Regions from separate parts of the Paenibacillus tianjinensis genome, predicted to be linked through region 2. Evidence: predicted binding sites of a transcription regulator. Region 2 holds the regulator's gene; the other holds the start of a gene.
The links. The regulator CtsR, encoded in region 2, represses protease genes until heat stress. The targets are predictions, from matches to a motif close to ATGGTCAATAAAGGTCAAACA.
Positions count from the first base shown of each region.

Region 1 (3,415 bases), 800 kb from region 2:
TTATGAAGGAAAAAATATCAATAACCGCCTGTATGTTCCTTTCGACCTGCTGACCGATTATCTCGGTTACAAGGGGGATTGGAATGCACCCTCGGGCCGGCTCAATGTAATGAAGCAGGTGCAGAATGCGATCACCATTAAGACGGAGAGCTTCATTAAGGAACGGGAAGATGCGCCCATCAAGCTGGATTATCCGCAGGTGAGCGGCCTGGAGAATGCCGAGGCCCAGAAAGCGATCAATGATACAATTAAACAGACGATCCTAAAGTTTGCGGCAGATGCCGAGAATCAAATCGCGAACAAATCGGAGGATGACCGGCCGTACGAATTTGAGGGCGGCTATGTGGTTACCTACAATCAGAACGGTGTACTCAGCCTTGTCACACAGCAATACGGTTATACCGGCGGGGCCCATGGAATGACCTACCGCAACGCCTTCACCTTCTCGCTGAAGGATGGTAAACGCCTCCTGCTGGGTGACCTGTTCGGTGCTAACCCTAATTATAAAAAAGAGCTGAACGCCAAGCTGACCAAGCTTTTAAAAGCTGATGGAGGGTATCTCGGCGGATTCGCCGGGCTGAATACAGAAAAATATTTCTACTTGAAGGAAGGCAAGGTAGTCTTATTCTTCCAGTTATACGAGTATACAGCTTATGCTGCCGGGTTCCCCCAGTTCACCTTCACCTTTAAGGAAATGCTGCCGGATGGAAGCAGCCCGTTTGCAGCCCTGAAGTAACGGTAATCAGAAGCTCCGCCAATGCGGGTTATAGGTATCCCGCCGTTCCCCGGTACCGGCTCCATTCATAAGCTAAACAAAGAAAGCAGCTTAGTGGATGGGAGGGAAATATGATGAGCTATCAGTACACCGCTATTGGTGATTCCCTGACGACGGGGTTTGGAGCGCTGCCCGGTAACGGATTTGTTCCGGTTTACCGCAGAATGGCGGAGGCGCGCCTGCGTACGCCCATCCGCTTAACCAATTTAGGCGTAAATGGGCTGACAACAGACGGGCTGGAGCAGCGTCTTAAAGCGGATTACAACTTCCGGCTGGCGGTCAGCGATGCGGACCTGATTACGATATCGATCGGCGGCAATGATCTGATCAAGGCCGCTAAGGCGGCAGGCACCCGCCCAGGTGATCTGTCGCCGCTGCTCCAGAAGGCGCTGCGCAATTGCAAACGGAACATCAGTGACATTATGAGTACGTTATCACAGCTCAAGGCAGGTATGCCAAGGCCCTATATCATCCGCATGGTCGGACTGTACAATCCTTATCCGCAAATTGATGAAGCTACGGACTGGGTCCGGCAATTCAACCGGTATACTGCTGGATACAGCAGCCGGGTCTTCGGGTTTGCCTCCATCTATAATGAGTTTGCCGGCAATGAACGCGGCCTGCTGTTTATTGATCATATTCACCCGAACGGGAAGGGGTACCGGGTTATTGCAGACAAACTGGATGGCCTGGGGTATGGCCGTTTGGGGTAGGTTTGCTTAATGTATAGGCATCAATTAATTGATAGAACTGCACAAAAAGGCTGCCGGGGCCCTTTAGGGTCCCGGCAGCCTTTTTGCTGTTGCTTCTGTTACACGCCTGTTGGCAATGTCTTCTCGATGACTTTATCGACAATACCATATTCAGCTGCATCGGCAGCACTCATGAAGTAGTCGCGGTCGGTATCCTTCTCAATCTTCTCCAGCGGCTGGCCGGTACGCTCGGACAGGATGCGGTTCAGCTTCTCGCGCAGCTTGATGATGCGGCGGGCGCGGATTTCGATATCCGAAGCCTGGCCTTGGGCACCGCCAAGCGGCTGGTGAATCATAATTTCGCTGTTTGGCAGCGCAAAACGTTTGCCCTTGGCACCGGCGTTCAGCAGGAAAGCTCCCATGGAAGCGGCCATGCCCACGCAGATTGTGGAAACATCCGGTTTAATGTACTGCATTGTATCAAATATAGCCATGCCTGCCGTGATGGAACCGCCGGGGCTGTTCACATACAGGTGAATATCCTTATCCGGATCTTCAGCCGCCAGGAATAGCATTTGTGCGATGATGGAATTGGCAACCACGTCATTGACCTCTGTTCCAAGGAAAATGATGCGGTCCTTCAGCAGGCGGGAATAGATGTCATAAGCGCGCTCGCCGCGATTGCTCTGTTCTACTACCATAGGGATATAACTCACGTGGAAAACCTCCTTGAATTGGCTATTCGAATGTGTTCATTTTTACTGTTACCGTATTAACCACATGATAAACAAATTCAAACAAAAAGTCAAAGAAAGTCAAACTTAGTTTCAAAAAAAAGAGCCATCAAGTGGCTCTTTGGTTAATTAACAGTATGACGACTGCTAAATTATGTACAAATAAGTAAATAATGGCGCGCCCGCCAAGAATCGAACTTGGATCTCAGGCTTCGGAGGCCTACGTCATATCCATTGGACCACGGGCGCAACAAAAATTATTATAATACATTTATTGTACAAATGCAATGGATCAGCGTCAGTGTTCAGAAAATATCTTTGCCGGCATACAGCGACAAGGTATAGCCCTACCAGAAACAGGCCTAGACCGGGCATTTCTGTGCCTTCAACCCTGCTTTCGGGTCTTTCCATGCCTTGTTAGATGTATAAGATGAACAGTGGTTGAGAATTATACTCTCGGATGACTTGCACTCCGCGTAATATTTGGTTAGAATATGAGTGGGACTTAAAAAGTTAGCCCGGGACATTTTGAGACCACGAACAAGGGAATAGAGAAAGACGAAGTTGCAGGAGTGAAAGCATGCGCAATTTATTGGAAATCCAAAAGCAGCTTCTGCCGGATCTCATGGAAACCCTTAAGAGACGTTACACGATTCTACATCAGATCATGCTGTCCGATATTATTGGGCGCAGAACGCTGGCTGCCTCGCTGGATATGACCGAGCGTGTGCTGCGTGCCGAGACGGATCTTCTGAAATCGCAAGGGCTCATTGAGATCGAGAGTGTCGGCATGCGTATTAGCGATGCCGGTCGCAGAACGCTTGACCTGCTAGAGCCGATCGCCAAGAGTCTGTTTGGCCTGGATGATCTGGAAGAGAAGATTCGCTCAACGTATGGTCTTAATAAAGTAATTATTGTGCCCGGAGATTGCGAGACATCGCCGTTCACGAAGCGTGAGCTGGGACGTGCAGGTGCGAAGGCATTTCTCGGAGTGCTGCGCAGCGACGATACCATTGCCGTAACAGGCGGCTCTACATTAGCTGAGATGGCCGATCAGCTGACCTTGCCCTTATCCCTTTCCTATAAGAATGCATGGGTTGTCCCTGCACGCGGAGGACTTGGAGAGAGCATGGAAATTCAGGCGAATACGATTGCTTCAACAATGGCTAAGCGGATCGGGGCGAATTACCGTCTGCTGCATGTGCCGGATCTGC
Region 1 covers NZ_CP070969.1:177,587-181,001, forward strand. Annotated here, with positions in the region: gene JRJ22_RS00885 (PdaC/SigV domain-containing protein) at 1-736, shown strand, start outside; gene JRJ22_RS00890 (GDSL-type esterase/lipase family protein) at 847-1,488, shown strand; gene clpP (ATP-dependent Clp endopeptidase proteolytic subunit ClpP) at 1,587-2,183, opposite strand; tRNA gene JRJ22_RS00900 (tRNA-Arg) at 2,376-2,450, opposite strand; gene JRJ22_RS00905 (sugar-binding transcriptional regulator) at 2,782-3,415, shown strand, end outside.
Region 1: the regulator CtsR is predicted to act here: its motif matches at 2,269-2,289, upstream of clpP (ATP-dependent Clp endopeptidase proteolytic subunit ClpP).

Region 2 (3,415 bases):
AAGTAATGAATGAGAACGGGCAGACGTTATCGATGTTGCATCCGTTTCTGATTCCCTTTTACCGCAAGTTCGGTTGGGAGATTTACTGTGAGTATAAGAAATACACGATTCCCGTGGCTAAATTCCCGTTAAAAACGGACATCGAGGGCAGCGTCCGGCGGGATAGCGCAAATCTGGAAGTATTGGACCAGTTGTATAATCAGTTCGCTGCCCAATACAGCGGCACGTTGCTGCGAACCAAGGAATGGTGGCAGAATAATGTGCTGGATAAGGATACGCATCACAGTGTGTTTTTTTCAGAGCAGGGTGAAGCGGAAGGGTATGTGCTGTATAAGCTGGAGAATAATCAACTGGTTATCGATGAGTTTGTCTTTTTGAATGAGAAGGCGCGCCGGGGATTATGGACTTTTCTTGCTAACCACGATTCAATGGTCACCGGTGCGGAGCTGAAGCTGGTGCCATCCGATGATATCCTGCCGTTTTTGCTGCCGGATCCTCGAATTCCGCAGGAGAATTATCCTTATTTCATGGCGCGGATCGTAAATGCCCAGGCTTTTGTGGAAGCATTTTCTTTCAATATGTTAACAGAAACGGTGAAGCACACCGTATATATTCAAGATGAGCAGGCCCCATGGAACGAGGGGGTATGGGAGTGGACAGTGAACAATCAGGGGGCTGGTTCGCTTACACGCTTAGACTCAACAGACATGCAAGCTGACCTGAGCTGCAGTATTGGCACACTGACGGTGCTGTTAATGGGATATAAGCGTCCCCAAGAGCTGGCCCGGTACGGAAGGATATCCGGAAGTGCGGAAGCCGTGAAGTGGCTGGAGGAGATAACACCGCAGGCGAAGACAGCTTTGTTCGACTTTTTCTGATTGCTGCCAAGCTCTACCTTATGCTTCTAAGCGGGTAGAGCTTTATTTTACATATAAAAATACTGGATGTACCAGGGGATGTCCGAATACAATGGCGGTAAAAAGTAAAAAATAAGAGGAACCACTTGGAATTCAGTGAAAATATGTTATAATATGAAAAAAGTCAAAGAAAGTCAAAGTCAACGAACCCGCGGAAGCTTTATTTTAAGCTTTATTAGTTGAAGTTACCGGAGTCGATGGTTGAACTGCTTAATTGTCGGGTGCATGATTGCACGCAGTTGGTATTCTTTTGCAGCCGGTCAGCATGGATTCGTGCTTTCGCTCTTGGGTTAAGTTCATTAGAGATCACTCCGGACGGATTCACAGCAGGACGTACAATACAGCATTAAACACTGGAGGATGAGTGATGCGTAATATCTCTGATATTATCGAACAATATCTGAAGAATATTTTGCATGAAAGTCCCGAAGGTACGGTGGAAATCCAGCGCAATGATCTGGCGGACCAGTTCTCATGCGTGCCGTCACAGATCAATTATGTCATCAGTACACGCTTTACTTTGGAAAAGGGCTATGTGGTGGAGAGTAAGCGCGGCGGCGGAGGTTATATCCGGATTCAGCGTTTTGAGCTGCCCCAGAATGTGGCGCTGTATGCTCATCTCAAATCTACAATAGGAAATGATATTGATCAGAATTCCGCCGAAGGGCTGATTTATCAGCTTGAGGAAGCCCGCTTTCTAAGCAAGCGTGAAGCGTGCCTCATGCGCGCCGCTGTTTCCCGGGAATGCCTGACGGTTCATCTGCCGTACCGGGATGAGATTCGTGCCAAGATTATGAAGGCCATGCTAATCTCTTTGTTGGGCAAATAATTGTCATCATAAGGGAGGGACTCCGCTTATGCTTTGCCAGGAATGCGGCGTCAAACCGGCAACCCTACATTTCACTAAAATTGTGAGTGGAGAGAAGACGGAATTTCATATTTGTGAAAGCTGTGCACGTGAGAAGGGGGAACTGATTCCCGGAACGGCGGGAGGTTTCTCGATACACAGCCTGTTGTCCGGCCTGCTTGATCTTGAAGGGGCCGGCAAGGAGAAGTCAGCAGCGACCAAGAATGTCCAAGGTTTGCATTGCGAGAATTGCGGTATGACGTATTCCCAGTTCAGCAAGCTTGGACGTTTCGGCTGCAGCTCCTGTTATAAATATTTTGACAGCACGCTGGACCCGCTCTTTAGGAGGGTTCATGGCAGTACCGCGCATGTAGGTAAGCTGCCGAAGCGGGCCGGTGCACAGATTATGTGTAAACGGCAAATCGATGAGTTGAAGCACGAGCTGCAGGAAAGCATCATGCATGAAGAGTTCGAAACCGCAGCCGAGCTGAGGGACAGAATACGCAAACTTGAAAAAGAAATGGCACAAGAGTAAAGTCTTTCATATATAGGGGGGATACGACATGTCAAGTCTCCGGTTTACCGAGCAAGCACTTAGTGACTGGATGCGCTGCGGCGGCAGCCATTCTGAGATTGTAATCAGCAGCCGTATGCGTATCGCCCGCAATCTGGAGCACCTGCCTTTTCCACTGCTGGCTTCAGCCGAACAGGCGGAGGAAGCATTGGAACAGCTCGCCCCTGTATTTCAGGGGGAGGCAACAGAAAGTTTTGGCACCTTTGAACTGCTAAGGCTGGATGAGCTTACTGAGCTGGACAAAAAAGTACTGGTGGAGAAGCATCTGATCAGTCCCAACCTGGCCAATGATTCCCGGGGCGGCGCAGTTATCCTGAACGAGGATGAGTCGGTCAGCATTATGATCAATGAAGAAGACCATCTCCGTATCCAGTGTTTATTTCCCGGCCTGCAGGTGAAAGAGGCTTGGAGTAGGGCGACGGCGATAGATGATATTTTTGAAGCTTCTGTCAATTATGCATTTGATGACAGAAGAGGATATTTAACCAGTTGTCCCACTAATGTGGGCACCGGCCTCCGGGCTTCAGTGATGCTTCATTTACCGGCTCTCGTGATGACCCATCAGATTAACCGGATTTTATCCGCCGTGAACCAGGTGGGGCTGACTGTAAGAGGAATTTATGGTGAGGGCAGCGAAGCAGTAGGGAACATCTTTCAGATTTCCAATCAGATTACACTGGGTCAGACGGAAAATGAAATCATTGAGAATCTTCACGGTGTGGTTACCCAGATCATTGAGCATGAACGAAATGCCCGGGAACGCCTGCTGACAGATTCGGCACTGCGGATTACCGACCGGATCAAACGCTCGTATGGGATCATGGCTTATGCCGCTGTGATGGAGCTTAAGGAGTCGGCTCAGCGCCTCTCGGATTTACGTTTAGGAGTGGATCTTGGGATTCTGGAAGGGCCGCCGATTTCAGTGCTCAATGAGCTGAACGTCAAGACACAGCCTGGTTTTCTGCAAAAAATGTTCGGAGACGAGCTTTCAGCCACCGAACGAGATATGTACCGGGCGAAACTGCTCCGGGAGACACTGGGATTACAACATTAATTATAGATATTTATTATCCGTGG
Region 2 covers NZ_CP070969.1:5,654,429-5,657,843, reverse strand. Annotated here, with positions in the region: gene JRJ22_RS26410 (GNAT family N-acetyltransferase) at 1-878, shown strand, start outside; gene JRJ22_RS26405 (CtsR family transcriptional regulator) at 1,285-1,746, shown strand; gene JRJ22_RS26400 (protein-arginine kinase activator protein McsA) at 1,775-2,299, shown strand; gene JRJ22_RS26395 (protein-arginine kinase McsB) at 2,328-3,392, shown strand.